2 regions of the Kytococcus sp. Marseille-QA3725 genome follow, and region 1 is predicted to be linked to the other one. Evidence: riboswitches for the same ligand, from Rfam matches in the RefSeq annotation. Region 1 holds a riboswitch; the other holds the start of a gene.
What was found. Region 1 has a riboswitch for S-adenosylmethionine ahead of ACY8FT_RS02120 (methionine ABC transporter ATP-binding protein). Riboswitches for the same ligand answer to the same signal wherever they lie in the genome.
Positions count from the first base shown of each region.

Region 1 (7,230 bases):
CGTTCCAGCACCCGGCCATCCGGTTCAACTACCTGTCCACCGAGAACGACCGCCGCGAGTGGGTCGAGGTCATCCGCGCCGCCCGGCACATCCTGGGTCAGCCGGCCTTCGCCCCGTTCAACGGCGGTGAGATCTCGCCCGGACCGTCGGTGCAGACCGACCAGGAGATCCTGGACTGGGTGGCCCAGGACGCCGAGACCGCGCTGCACCCGAGCTGCTCGGCCAAGATGGGCCGCGACCCGATGAGCGTCGTGGACCCGGACACGATGCAGGTGCACGGCACCCAGGGGCTGCGCGTCGTCGACGCCTCGGTGTTCCCCTCCATCACCAACGGCAACATCTACGCCCCGGTGATGATGGTGGCCGAGAAGGCCGCCGACCTGATCGCCGGCAACACGCCGCTGGCCCCGGAGCACCCGCCGGTCTACCGCGCGAACGCGGGCATGCCGCTGTACCCGCAGGGTGACCCGCGCAACGACGCCTGGGACGCGCTCGAGTCCGTCCCGACCGCCGAGGAGGCCCTCCGCGCTTCCGGCACCGTCGGCTGACGCCCCCCGCGACCGGGGCGGGGACCCCATCGGGGTCCCCGCCCCGGTTCGCATGCCCGCGCGCCGGGGTCAGAGGCCGGCGCACCCCACACACCGCACGCTCACTCCCGCACCGTCGCCGGTGCGGAGGAAGGAAGCCATGAGCTCCGTCATGACCGAGGAACACGCCGCGCCGCCGGGCGAGGAGCAGGAGGGGCCGCGCGTCGTGTGGCCCGTTCTGGTCCCCGCGGGTCTGGTCACCGTGCTCGTCGCCGGGTGGGCCCTGGTGGCCCCGGAGGCGTCCGCCACCCAGCTGGGTCACCTCGTCGGCTGGATCTCCAACTGGTTCGGCTGGTTCTACATCGCGCTGGCCACCGTCGTGCTCGTCTTCGTCGTGTACCTGGCCCTGCGCTACTCGCGCGTCCGGCTCGGCGCCGACAGCGACCGGCCCGAGTTCTCGACCTTCGCCTGGGCAGCGATGCTCTTCGCCGCCGGCATCGGCACCGACGTCATGTTCTTCGCCGTCGCCGAGCCCGCCACCCAGTTCCTCGCACCGCCCGAGGTCGAGGCCGGCTCCATCGAGGCCGCCCGCGAGGCGACCGTCTGGACGATGTTCCACTACGGCATCACCGGGTGGGGCATGTACACGCTCATGGGCATCGCGCTGGGCTACTTCGCCCACCGGCGAGGGTTGCCGCTGGCCGTCCGCTCGGCGCTGCACCCGATCTTCGGGCGCCGCATCCAGGGCCCCGTGGGCCACGCGGTGGACACCGCGACCGTGCTGGGCACCATCTTCGGTGTCGCCACCTCGCTGGGCATCGGCGTCGTCATGCTCAACGTCGGCATCGACATCCTCTTCGGGACCGGGCAGGGGACCGGCGCCCAGATCGGCCTGGTCGTGCTCGCGGTGGCCGTGGCGACCGTCTCGGCGACCACCGGCGTCGACCGCGGCATCCGGCTGCTCTCGCAGCTGAACGTGCTGCTGGCGATCCTGCTCGCCGGCTGGGTGCTGGTCACCGGCGAGACCTCCTTCCTGCTGCGCGCCATCACCATGAACGTCGGGGACTACGTCTCGCTCTTCCCGGGCATGACGCTCAACACCATGGCCTTCGACCACCCGAGCGACTGGATGGGCGCGTGGACCCTCTTCTTCTGGGCCTGGTGGGTGGCCTGGGCGAGCTTCGTCGGCATGTTCCTGGCCCGCATCTCGCGCGGTCGCACCATCGGGCAGTTCGTGTTCGGCACGCTCACCATCCCCTTCTGCTACATCGTCATGTGGGTCTCGGTGTTCGGGAACACCGCGGTCGAGCGCATCCGCGGCGGTGACAAGGCGTTCGGAGAGCTGGCCATGAACTCGCCCGAGCAGGGCTTCTTCACCCTCCTGCAGGACCACCCGCTGCCGATGGTGCTCGTGGGTCTGGCCACCTTCGTCGGGCTGCTGTTCTACGTGACCTCCGCCGACTCCGGTGCGCTGGTCATGGCCAACCTGTCCTCGTACCTGCCGGACCCGGAGCACGACGCCCACCCGGCGCTGCGCATCTTCTGGGCCGTCGCGACCGGTGTGCTCACCATCGCGATGCTGCTGGTGGGCGGCATCCCGGCGCTGCAGAGCGCCACCATCGTGATGGGCCTGCCGTTCGCCGTGGTGATGATCCTGGTGATGGTGGGCCTGCACCGGGCCCTCGAGGCCGAGCGGGCCCGGGCGGACGCGCACCGTGCCTCGCTGACCGGTCAGCTGGCCCGCGGCGAGGAGCACGGTGGCTCGTGGCGCCGTCGACTCGGTCTGGCGCTCGGCTCGGTGAGCGTCGGTCGTGCGACCGCGCGGCTCGACGAGACGGTGCTCCCGGCCCTGGAGTCGGTGGCGACCGAGCTGCGGGGGCAGGGCGTGGAGGCGCGGGTCGAGGCCAGCGAGCCGCTGGAGCGGGGCCGCGTCAAGCGTCGTGCCGCCCTCATCGTGCCGGCGCCGGTGATGGCCGACGGGAGCGGGCCGATGGACCCCTTCCGCTACCCGGTGCAGGTGCGGGTGGTGCCGCAGCCGAGCTACGGCGCCCGCGTGCTGGAGGCCGACGACACGACCACCCGGCTGGAGGTCGCCCTGCCGACCGGTGAGGTCTACGACGTGCTCGGGTACGACGCGGACACCCTGTGCCACGACGTGCTCGACCACTACGAGCGCTGGGCGGCGTACGCGCCGTACCCACCCGGACCCCCGTATGGGGGACCTCCGTACGGGGCCTGCGGGGGCCGGTGGGAGCGGCGTCCCAGGATCCACAGCAGGATGCCGAGGCCGAGCAGCAGCAGGGCCAGGGAGAAGCCGAAGATCGCCCCCAGCATGCCGAAGACGGCCGCGATGATCGCCAGGACGAGGAACACCAGGCCCAGCACGGTGAGGACCTTGCCGGCGCCCCTCATCGGACGCTCCAGAGGCACTGGGCCCCCGCCGACGGTGCGACGGGGGAGGTCCCCCGGAGGGTCTCCCTCCTGACCGGTGTGTGGACGAACGACGAGGAGGGTCCCGGCACACGCCGGGACCCTCCTCGTCGGTGTCGTGCCGCGGGGGCACGGTGTGTGGTCAGCCGCGGGGCGGCGGGGGCGGGGTGTTGTCCCCGCGGTCCCAGGACCGGTCGTCGCGCACCGGCTCGCCGTAAGTCGGCCGGTCGGTGGAGGCGTACGGGGCCGGCGGGGCCTGGTGACCCTGCTGGCTGTACGGGGCGGAGCGGGCGAACTGGTCGGAGTACTCGCCGTTGCTGTAGTGCGAGTAGGTCTGCTGCTTCTGCTTGCGGCGACCGAGGAACCAGAGCAGGCCACCGACCGCCATGAGGAACAGGCCGAGCAGGCCGAAGATGATCGCGGCCAGCGCGCCCAGACCGAGCTTCATGAAGTCGGAGAACTCACCGGGTCCGGAGAGTGCGTAGTCGCTGCCGGGGCAGGTGACCATGACGTCTCCCTCGCCGTCGGCCGTCAGCGTGCCGAGGACCTGGTCGCCGTTGATCTCGAAGTCGGCGTTGGCCGGCATCGCCTCGATGCTGCCGCCGGTCGCGGAGCACTCGGAGGCGTCGCCGGAGCTGTCCCCGAGGAGCATGCGCGACTCGTCGTCGTCCATGGAGACCGAGGTGGCGCCGTTGATCGTCTCCTTCTCGGTGAGGGCGTCGTTCGCCGAGCCGAAGGAGGTGCCGGCCACGATCGCCCCGATGATGCCGAGGACCAGCGACAGGACACCCAGGAAGAACAGGATCTTGCCGAAGGTCTTCATCGGCGTTCCCCTCTCGTGTCAGCGCCCGGGTGTCCCGGGCGGGTGTGCGTGCGGGGCAGGACGCCCCACGGTGGGGGCAACGGTACCGAGCCCGCGGCCGCCTGGCCGCAGGACGAGGCGGGGAGGGGCGCATTTGGCGAATTCCTTCTCGCGGCGTATCTTGAGCGCACTGTATCCAGAGCGGTGGAGAGATCTGGCTCCCTGAAACCGCAGCAACCCCCCGGCAGGGCGAGGGTGCTAACGCCAGAAACGATGGAGGAAACGATGCGCATCTGCTGTATGTGGACGAGGTCCTGAGGCTCCTGCCGGACCATCGACCCCTCACCCCGTGGTGAGTCGTCGTCGGACCCGGTAGTCCCCAGGCCCTCAGAACCCACGCCCCCCTTTTTTCGCCCCCGGCGTCGACCCGGGTCTGCCTCGGCATTCCCAGGTGTCCGTCGGGTCATTCCGTCGTGCCCGGAAGGACCTTCATGATCACCCTGGACAAGGTGTCCAAGACCTATTTCCCCACCGGTGGGGGAGAGCCCGTCCACGCCCTGGACGAGGTCTCCCTGCACATTGACCGTGGCAGCGTGCACGGCGTCGTCGGGCCGTCCGGCTCCGGCAAGTCGACGCTGGTGCGTTGCATCAACCTGCTGGAGCGCCCCACCTCGGGCAGCGTGACCGTGGACGGCCGTGAGCTGACGGCGCTGCGGGCCGGGGAGGTGCGTCGGGCCCGCCGTGAGATCGGCATGATCTTCCAGCACTTCAACCTGCTGGACTCGCGCACCGCCGCACAGAACGTCGCGCTGCCGCTGGAGCTGGCCGGGGTCGGCCGCACCGAGCGGGCCCGGCGGGCCGCCGAGCTCCTGGAGCGCGTCGGGCTCGCCGATCGCGCCGGAGCGCACCCGCGGCAGCTCTCCGGCGGGCAGAAGCAGCGCGTCGCGATCGCCCGGGCGCTGGTCACCGGCCCCGCGGTGCTGCTCTGCGACGAGGCCACCAGCGCGCTCGACCCGGAGACCACCGACGGCGTGCTGGACCTGCTGCGCGAGCTCACTGAGGACCTCGGGCTGACCACCGTGCTCATCACGCACGAGATGGACGTCGTCACCCGCGTGGCTGATGCAGTGACCCTGCTCTCGGCCGGTCGGGTCGTGGAGTCCGGCTCCCTGGCGGAGGTCGCCGCCACCCGGGGGAGCACCCTTGCCTCCCAGCTCGTGCCGCGCCCCGTGCGCCCGCTGGAGGCCGCCGGGCTGCCGCCCGGTGCGCGCCTCCTCACCCTCGACCTGGCCACCCAGGACGAGGACGCCATCATCGCCGAGCTCACCGCCACCGGCCACCGGGTGCAGGTGGCCGCGGCCCGCGTGGAGAACCTCCACGGCTCGCGCATCGGCACCCTCGACCTGCTCGTCACCGAGCCCGCCCGACAGGAGACCCTCGCATGACCACCGACCGCCTCGTCGAGGAGCTCGTCTCCGGCACCCTGGACACCCTCTACATGGTGGGGCTGGCAACCGGGATCGGTCTGCTGGTCGGCCTGCCGCTGGGCGTTCTGCTCGTGGCCACGGCGCCCGGCGGGCTGTTCCCGCACCGCCTGCTCAACGCGGTGGTGGCCGCCGTCGTGAACGCGGGCCGCTCCATCCCGTTCATCATCCTGCTGGTGCTCGTGGCCCCGATGACCAAGGTGCTGGCCGGCACCACCATCGGCCCGACGGCGGCCGCCGTGCCGCTGACCCTGGGCGCCATCCCGTTCCTGGCCCGCCTCGTGGAGACGGCGCTGCGGGAGGTCGACCCGGGCAAGGTGGAGGCCGCCTCCGCGATGGGGGCCAGCCGCGGTCAGGTGATCCGGGCGGTGCTGCTGCCCGAGGCGCTTCCGGGCCTGATCGCCGGCCTCACCGTCACCGTCGTCGCGCTCATCGGCTACTCCGCGATGGCCGGTGCTGTCGGTGGCGGGGGACTGGGCGACCTCGCCATCCGCTACGGCTACCAGCGGTTCGACATGACCGTGACCATCGCCTGCGTGCTGGTGCTCATGGCCCTGGTGGTCCTCGTGCAGTTCGTCGGGGACACCGCCGCCCGCCTCACCCGCCACTGACGGGGAGACGCCGCCGACCACCGGCGGCGTCCTCACCCCCCCCCCCACCCGCCCGGCACGGACCGGGCCCACCACCCGCCACGGCAGACCGCACCCGGTCGTGCCCAAGGCACCCCCTACCCGTGAACCCTCCCGAGAGGACCTGCCATGCCCCCCGCCGAGAGCTCCGCCACCCGTCCCACTCCCTCGCGCACCGCCGTCGCCCTGGCCGGACTGGCCCTGTCCGGGCTGGCGCTCACCGGCTGCGGCCGGGGTGACGCCTCGGCCGGCGACGTGCCGGTCGTGAAGGTGGCCGCGACGCCGACCCCGCACGCCGAGATCCTGCGCTTCGTCGACGACGAGGAGCTGGACGCCGAGAACGGATTCGAGCTGGAGGTCGAGGAGTTCACCGACTACGTGCAGCCGAACGTGGCACTGCACGAGGGCTCGGTGGACGCGAACTACTACCAGCACGAGCTCTTCCTGGAGAGCCAGGAGAAGGCCGCCGGGTACGACTTCGAGATCGTCGACGGGATCTCCAACCAGCCGATGGGCCTGTACTCCGAGAAGGTCGACAGCCTGGACGACCTGCCCTCGGGCGCCCGCGTGGCCGTCCCGAACGACCCCACCAACGGGGCCCGCGGTCTGTGGCTGCTCGAGGAGGAGGGCCTGATCGAGCTGGCCGACACCGGAGACACGCCGCCGACCCCCGAGGACGTGCGGAAGAACCCCCACGACCTCGAGTTCGTGCCGGTCGAGGCGGCCCAGACCGTGCGCTCGGTGGGGGACGTGGACGTCAGCGCCGTCCCCGGCAACTACGCCGTGGAGAACGGCCTGGAGGTGGACGAGGCGCTGGTCCGGGAGGAGCCGGACGACGAGCGCTTCGTCATCAACCTGGTCACCACCGCCGAGGAGGCCGACGACGAGCACCTGGCCGCCCTGGCAGAGGTCCTCCACGGACCCGAGGTGGGCGAGTTCATCCAGGACACCTGGCAGGGGACCGTCGTGCAGGTCGACTGAGCCGTCCGTCCCGGGGGGCAGGCGCCGCCCCCTCCGTCACCCAGCCTCACCACCCCGCTACATCCCACAGGAGAGAACCATGAATCCCACCCACCCCACCCGCCGCACCGTCCTCACGCTGACCGCCGCCTTCGCCTCCTCGATCACCCTCGGTGCCTGCGGCCGCGGGTCCGGGGGCGACACCCTGAGGGTGGGGGTCAACCCCGTGCCCCACGGGGAGATCCTCACCTTCGTCCGGGACGAGCTCGCCGCGGACGCGGGGCTGGAGATCGAGGTGGTCGAGTTCACCGACTACGTGCAGCCGAACGAGGCGCTGGACGCCGGCGACCTGGACGCCAACTACTTCCAGCACCAGCCCTACCTGGACGAGCAGGAGG
Region 1 covers NZ_JBUCLA010000001.1:457,318-464,547, forward strand. Annotated here, with positions in the region: gene betA (choline dehydrogenase) at 1-548, shown strand, start outside; gene betT (choline BCCT transporter BetT) at 688-3,012, shown strand; gene ACY8FT_RS02115 (hypothetical protein) at 3,100-3,780, opposite strand; SAM riboswitch class I at 3,949-4,039, shown strand; gene ACY8FT_RS02120 (methionine ABC transporter ATP-binding protein) at 4,251-5,204, shown strand; gene ACY8FT_RS02125 (methionine ABC transporter permease) at 5,201-5,854, shown strand; gene ACY8FT_RS02130 (MetQ/NlpA family ABC transporter substrate-binding protein) at 6,002-6,853, shown strand; gene ACY8FT_RS02135 (MetQ/NlpA family ABC transporter substrate-binding protein) at 6,933-7,230, shown strand, end outside.

Region 2 (7,230 bases), 1.2 Mb from region 1:
TCGTCGCCGCGGCACGTCAGCACGCTGCCGCGTCACCGGACGCCCCGTCGTGGCGGGTGGTCGTCCGGCACCTGCCCGCGGACGACTGCCCGGACGGCCCCCAGGTGGCCGGCTGGGCACGCACGCTGGCCGGGGGCACCGCTGACTCGTGGTGGCTGGACACCTCCCGCCCGGGCGTCTGTGAGGGGCGCTTCTCCTTCATCGGTGTGCCGGGAGGGCCGTGGTCCGAGACGGTCGCACCGGACCGGGACGAGGACCCCTTCGTCGCACTGGAGGAAGCCCTCGCCGGACGGCCCACACCGCCCGATCCGACGTTGCCCTTCGACCTGCAGGGCGGCTACGTGGGCTGGATCGGGTACGAGGCACGACGCTGGCTCGACCCGCGCCCCGACGCACCCGCGGTCGCGCCGGCCGACTCCCCGGAGGCCCGGTGGCACTCGGCGGACCGGTACGTGGTGCTCGACCACGAGTCCGGAGGCGGGTGGGTGGTGGCCCACTGCCCCGACGACCCGTCCTCGGTGGAGACCTCCGAGCGGTGGGTCGGTGAGGCCGTGGCAGCCCTGGGCCGGGCGGCGACCCGGCTGCCGCGTCCCGCCGTGGCCGAGCAGCCGCTGGTGCGGAACCCGCTTGACCACCTGGTGTGTGCGCGGAAGGACTACGAGCGCCGGGTGGAGGCCTGCCGGGCCCTGCTGGAGGCCGGTGAGTCCTACGAGCTGTGCCTCACCACCCGGGTCTCCGCCCCGCTCGGTGGAGAGGGCGTGGTGCCGACCGGGAACGACGCGGTGGACACGGTGCAGGCGGCGTACCTCCGGCAGCGTTCCACCAACCCGGCGCCCTACGCAGCGCTCCTCCGGAGCGGGGAGTGGTCAATGCTCTCCTCCTCCCCCGAGCGCTTCCTGCGGGTGCGGCACGACGGCACCGTCGAGACCCGGCCGATCAAGGGGACCGCCCCCGCGCCACGAGGACCCGGCGCAGGACGCACGGGCGGCCGCACGACTGGCGGCCGACCCGAAGACACGCGCGGAGAACCTCATGATCGTGGACCTCCTGCGCAACGACCTGGCGCGCGTGTGCTCAGCCGGAACGGTGCGGGTGCCCGCGCTCATGCAGGTGGAGTCGCACGCCACGGTGCACCAGCTCGTCACCACCGTCACGGGACGCCTGTCTCCCGGGCTCGGGACGCTCGACCTGCTGCGGGCGACCTTTCCCGGCGGGTCGATGACGGGCGCACCGAAGCTGCGTTCCATGGAGCTCCTGGACTCCCTGGAGGACGGCCCGCGCGGGGTGTACTCCGGCACGCTCGGGTACCTGTCGGCCACCGGTGCGGCGGATCTCGCGATCGTCATCCGCACCGCCGTCGTCGGGGGCGGCAGGGTCGAGATCGGGGCGGGCGGGGCCGTGGTGCTCGCCTCCGACCCCTCGGAGGAGTTCGACGAGATGGTGGCGAAGGCCTCGGCTGTCTGCCGGTGAGGGACGCGGTCCTCCCCTCGCCTCAGGCGAGCGCCTCGCGCAGCACCTGCCCCGTCGCCTCGGACTCGATGAGGAAGCCGTCGTGGCCGGCGTCGGTGTCGATCTCGACGTACGCCCCGCCCGTGCCGGCGGCCACCCGGCGCACCTCGGCCGGGGACACCAGCCGGTCGCTGCTCACCGCGACCGTGGTGACCCGGGCCCGGATCCCGGCCAGAGCGGCCTCCACGCCGCCCCGTGCACGCCCGACGTCGTGGCCCGCCATGGCGTCGGAGAGGGCGAGGTAGGCACCGGGGTCGAAGCGCTCCACGAAGACGTGCCCGTGGTGGTCGAGCCAGGAGCCCACACAGGACCGCGGGTCGACCGCGGCCGGGTCCCCGAACCGTCGCTCCAGTCCGTCGGCGCTGCGGTAGGTCAGCATCGCCATCCGGCGCGCCAGGGCGAGTCCCGCCACCGGGCCGGGGCCCGGGTGGTAGTCACCCTGCGCCCAGGCCGGATCGCCCTCGACGGCTGCTCGCTGCAGGGCCACACCGGCCCGGAGGTCCGCCGAGGCCACCGCGGGGGCGGCCACGACGCAGAGGTGCCCGACCTCCACCTCCTGCTGCAGACCCCACTCCAGGGCCCGCATGCCACCGGCCGAGGCACCGATGACGTGCGCCACCCGCCGCACCCCGAGGGCCTGCAGGGCAGCAACCTCCACGGCCACCTGGTCGCGCACCGTCACCGCCGGGAAGCGGCTGCCCCAGGCCCGGCCGTCCGGGGCCGTGCTGGCCGGGCCGGTGGTGCCGCTGCAGCCGCCCAGGACGTCGGGGGCGACGACGTGGAGGCGCTCGGTGTCCAGCGGCCGCCCCGGCCCGATGACGTCGGGCCACCACCCGTCCGGCGCGTGCGACGGCCCGCCCGGTCCCCCGACGTGGGAGTCCCCCGTGAGTGCGTGCAGCACCACCACGACGTTGGAGCCGTCGGCGGCCGGCGGTGGCCCCCAGGAGCGGACGGCGACCTCGGGACGCAGCAGCTCCCCGGACTCCAGCCGCACCGGGCCGGGCCGCAGCAGGCGTCGGGTGGGAGCCGCGGCAGGGCCCGGGCGGACCTCCGTGCCCGGCTCCCCGGGCCGCACTGCACCCCGGCCCGCACCCGGCGCGACGCCCCGGACGCACTCCCACGCGGGCGCCTCGGACAGGAACACGCCGCTCACCGCGCCACGCCCTCGGTGCTCGGCAGGGCCGCGAAGCCCCGCTCGAGGTCGGCGAGCAGGTCGTCGACGTCCTCGATGCCCACGCTCAACCGCACCAGGCCCGGTGCCACACCCGCGGCGCGCTGCTCCTCCTCCGAGAGCTGGGCGTGGGTGGTCGAGCCCGGATGGATCACCAGCGAGCGCACGTCCCCGATGTTGGCCACGTGGCTGTGCAGCCGCAGCGCGGAGACGAACGCCCGGCCGGCCTCGGCGCCACCGGCGACCTCGAAGGAGAGGACCGACCCCGGCCCCTCGGGCAGGTAGCGCCGGGCCACCTCGTGGGAGGGATGGTCGGGCAGTCCGGCCCAGTGCACGCGCTCGACCTGCGGGTGCGCGGCGAGCCACTCGGCGATCACCCGCGCGTTGGCGACGTGTCGCTCCATCCGCAGCGTCAGCGTCTCCAGCCCCTGTGCGATGAGCCAGGCGTTGAACGGGGCCACCGACGAGCCGAGGTCACGCAGGAGGACCACTCGGGCACGCAGGATGAAGGAGAGGTTCACACCGAAGGCACCGCCCTCCCCGAGGTCGCGGGCGAAGACCAGCCCGTTGTACGTGTGGTCGGGTTCGGTGAAGTGCGGGAACCGGTCCCCGTGGGCCCCGTAGTCGAAGCGGCCGCCGTCGACGATCGCACCGGCCACCGCGGTGCCGTGCCCACCGAGGAACTTGGTGGCCGAGTAGACGACCACGTCGGCCCCGTGCTCCAGGGGCCGCAGCAGGGCCGGTGTGGCGATGGTGTTGTCCACCACCAGCGGAACCCCCACCTCGTGGGCCACCTCGGCCACGGCGGCGACGTCGAGCACCACTCCGGACGGGTTCGCGATGCTCTCGGCGTAGAAGGCCTTGGTGTGCTCGGTGACCGCCTCGCGCCAGGCAGCCGGGTCGGTCGGGTCGACGAAGCTCACCTCGATGCCGAGGCGCCGCAGGGTGACGGAGAAGAGGTTCTGCGTGCCGCCGTACAGGTGGCTGGAGGCCACGACGTGGTCCCCGGCGTCGCACAGGTTGAGCAGGGCCAGGGTGGTGGCCGACTGCCCGGAGGAGAGCAGCAGGGCACCGACCCCGCCGTCGAGGGCCGCGAGCCGCTCCTCGACGGCCTCGCTGGTGGGGTTGTTCAGCCGGGTGTAGATGGGGCCGAGCTCCGCGAGCGCGAAGCGGCCGGCGGCCTGGTCGGCGTCCCGGAACACGTAGCTCGTGGTCTGGTACAGCGGCAGGGCGCGGGACCCGGTGTCCGAGTCGGGCACCTGACCGGCGTGGACCGCGCGGGTGGACAGGCCCCAGGTGACCTCGTCAGCGGCGGACGGGGTGGTGGTGCCGGTCTCCGGGTGCGCCGTCTCGGCGGGGGTCGCGGTGGTGGAGGTGGGATCGGTGGACTGCGTCATGGCGTCTCCTGGGTGTGCGTGGCCGCCCCGCGGTGCACGTCACGCAGGGGGGTACGGCCTGCCGACCACCCGGTGGACGGGTGGCGGCGGGAAAGGTGGTCGTCGGGCCTCGAGGGCTCGGCGCAGGGGCTCAGTGGGCCCGCTGCGCCTGCGGCATTCGTATCGACGACGACGGGATGACCAGGACGGCAGGACCGGCCACGGCGGTGCGCGTCAGGTGGGTGGAGGTGCGCTGCTGCATCTCGATCTCCTTCGCATCGATCGTGGCAGTGGCACCCGTGGGTCGGACCTCTCGGTCCGCCGGGTTGCCGCGGCGTCGTGGAGCCACGTCTCTCGGCCGCTCTGGATGAGTTCCCGGCACTGTACGCCTCTGCTCCCCAAGGGGCAAGGGTGCATTTCACCGGACCCCGGCCACCTCAGGCGTTCCGCCCCTGGCCCAGCCGGCCGCGCCGAGCCCGCCCTCCGGACACCGGCCTCAGGCGTTCAACCCCCGAGCCTCGACGGCCCACCGCTCCCGGACCTGCCCGGCCTCCTCGACCAGCAGCTCGTCGGTGAGGTTCACCGCGTTGCAGACGTGGTTGGGCACCACCCGCACGACGCTGCCCCGGGCGGGCAGCGGCTCCCCGTCGGGCAGCACGACCACGGCGTGGTGCTCCGAGAGCAGCTCGATCCGGGCCTCCGGGTGGTCCAGCAGGCGCCCGTACCCCGAGGCCCACCCGGGACGGTCGGCGCCGAGGGCCTTGCTGCCGGCATCGAGCACCAGGCGCCCTCCCGCGTGGGAGACGACGGTGGAGTGCACGGTCAGTGCGATCTCCTCCGGTGTGCAGGTGCCGAGCTCCCACTGCTGCGCGTCGCCGAAGACGTAGACACCGGGGCGCAGCTCGTCGAAGCCGCTCTCCTCCAGCGCCACCGAGGGGGTGGATCCGCCGGAGACCAGCGGGGCGGGCACGCCGGCCCGCCGGAGGACGTCAGCGGCCCGGGCGATGACCGCGGCCTCGTCGGCGACCACCTGCTCGCGCCCCTCGGGGGTGTAGCTGTGGCCGGGGAAGGTGAAGACACCGCGCACCACCAGACCGGCCCGGAGGGCGGCGCGTGCCACCGCCTCGATCTCCTCGGGCTCGCACCCGCTGCGGTGGTGGCCGGTGTCGACCTCCACCACGAGCTCCGGCCGGGTCGTGGGCACCTCGCCCCGCGTCCGCAGCCCGCCGACCGAGCACACCCGGTCGTCCGAGCTGGACGTGTCGTCCGGTCGGGCCGACGACGCACCCCACAGCCCGGCGAGGCGCTCGACGGCCTCGACCGAGTCGACCCCCACGGCCAGACGCACCCGGGCAGCCAGCTCGGCGGCCCGGCGGGCCTGGTCGGCCGTCCACCACACCGGGTAGGCGATGAGCAGATCACCGCAGCCGGCGTCCGCGAACACCTCGGCCTCCCCCAGGGTCGCGACCGTCAGCCCGACCGCCCCGGCCTCCAGCTGCAGGGCCGCGATGCGGGGGCACTTGTGGGTCTTCGCGTGCGGACGCAGGGCCTGCCCACGGGAGGCGGCCAGCGCGGCCATGCGCTCCACGTTCGCCCCCAAGCGCGCCCGGTCCACCACCACCCGCGGGGTGGGCGGCAGATGAGGTGCCTCTGCGGCCTGCTGCACCGGCGCGCCCACCTCAGCGCCCCAGCAGGGCGACGAGCTGGTCCATCGGGTGGTCCGAGCGCGGACGGGTCGGCGGCCCGAAGAGCCCCATGGCCCGCCCCTGCTCCACCCGAGGCTTCTCGTAGGCGAAGGCCACGCCCACCGCATCGGTGAGGACGGGCACGCCCACGCCACCAGCCTGCGCGACGTCCCAGGCGTGGACGGTCAGGTCCACCAGCATCTGGTGGGCGTACTCCCCCACGGTCTGCTCGCCCCCGGTGAACGCCACCGGCTGCTCCACGTCGTCCACCTGTGCCCAGGCCTGCAGCGCGCCGAGCATCGCCATCCGCCAGGACCGGCGGGCCGCGTCCGGGGAGTCGCCCAGCACGTTGCCGTCGTAGCGGTCCCCCACCTGCTCCAGGGACTCCCCGCGCAGCAGGTGCGGTGCCCACAGGTGCTCGGCCACGACGTGGTTGGCGACGTCCCGCACCGTCCACCCGGTGCACGGGGACGGTCGCCCCCAGGCCTGGTCGTCGAGGCGGTCGAGCACGACGCCGAAGGCGCGTGCGGACTCCGGCAGCAGGTCGATGGCCTGCCGGGAGGTGGACGGGGCAGCAGCAGTCATGCCGGCACGGTATCCGCCACCCCGGGAGCCGCACGCGACCGAGAGCCGCTCCTGGGGACGGCGGGCGTGGGTGACGCGACCCGTCACAGCGGCATACGGTGGGCCCATGGATCTGCAGCGACCCCAAGCCCCTGAGCCCTACGGTCTCCTGCCGGAGACGGCCTCCTTCGAGGTGACGAGCCGCGACGTGCGCGAGGGTGAGCCGATGGACGCCCGACACGCGCAGGATGGCGAGGAGACCTCCCCGCACCTGGCGTGGAGCGGTGCCCCGGAGGGCACGAAGTCGTTCGCCGTCTCCTGCTTCGACCCCGACGCCCCGACCCCGGCCGGGTTCTGGCACTGGACGGTGCTCAACATCCCCGCCGACGTGACCGAGCTGGCGGCCGACGCTGGCGCCGAGGGCGGGCACAACCTGCCCGAGGGCGCCTTCATGCTGAACGCCGACTCGGGTGTCAAGGCCTGGTCCGGCATGGCCCCGCCGCCCGGCGACGTACCCCACCGGTACATCTTCGCCGTGCACGCGCTGGACACCGAGGACCTCGGCCTGGACCAGTCCGCCACGGCCACCGTGGGCGCGTTCACCATGCTCTTCCAGACGCTGGGCCGCGGCACCCTCACCGGCACCTACCAGGTGCAGGAGGGCTGACATGGGTGCTCGCCCCCGGGTCCTCGGCCCGCTCGTGCTCACCGCCGGCGCAACGGCCATGACGGCCCTGCCGGACTGGGTGCCCCAGCGTCGCGTGCGCTGGCCGATGCAGGGGGCCCTGTCGCTCACCACCGCCATGGCCTACGCCGTCCTGACCCCCGAGCGGCTGGCTCCGGGCACCGGGACCCGGACCACGGACGAGGAGGCGCCGTCCGCGGAGCAGGAGCAGGCGGCGGGCTCGTCCGACTGGGACGAGCA
Region 2 covers NZ_JBUCLA010000001.1:1,662,621-1,669,850, forward strand. Annotated here, with positions in the region: partial or broken gene ACY8FT_RS07660 (glutamine amidotransferase-related protein) at 1-938, shown strand, start outside; partial or broken gene ACY8FT_RS07665 (chorismate-binding protein) at 964-1,470, shown strand; gene metX (homoserine O-acetyltransferase MetX) at 1,493-2,662, opposite strand; gene ACY8FT_RS07675 (O-acetylhomoserine aminocarboxypropyltransferase/cysteine synthase family protein) at 2,659-4,077, opposite strand; SAM riboswitch class I at 4,329-4,430, opposite strand; gene ACY8FT_RS07680 (alanine racemase) at 4,553-5,722, opposite strand; gene ACY8FT_RS07685 (TIGR03086 family metal-binding protein) at 5,736-6,326, opposite strand; gene ACY8FT_RS07690 (YbhB/YbcL family Raf kinase inhibitor-like protein) at 6,433-6,972, shown strand; gene ACY8FT_RS07695 (hypothetical protein) at 6,974-7,230, shown strand, end outside.
Region 2: another riboswitch for S-adenosylmethionine. It lies ahead of ACY8FT_RS07675 (O-acetylhomoserine aminocarboxypropyltransferase/cysteine synthase family protein); the one in region 1 lies ahead of ACY8FT_RS02120 (methionine ABC transporter ATP-binding protein).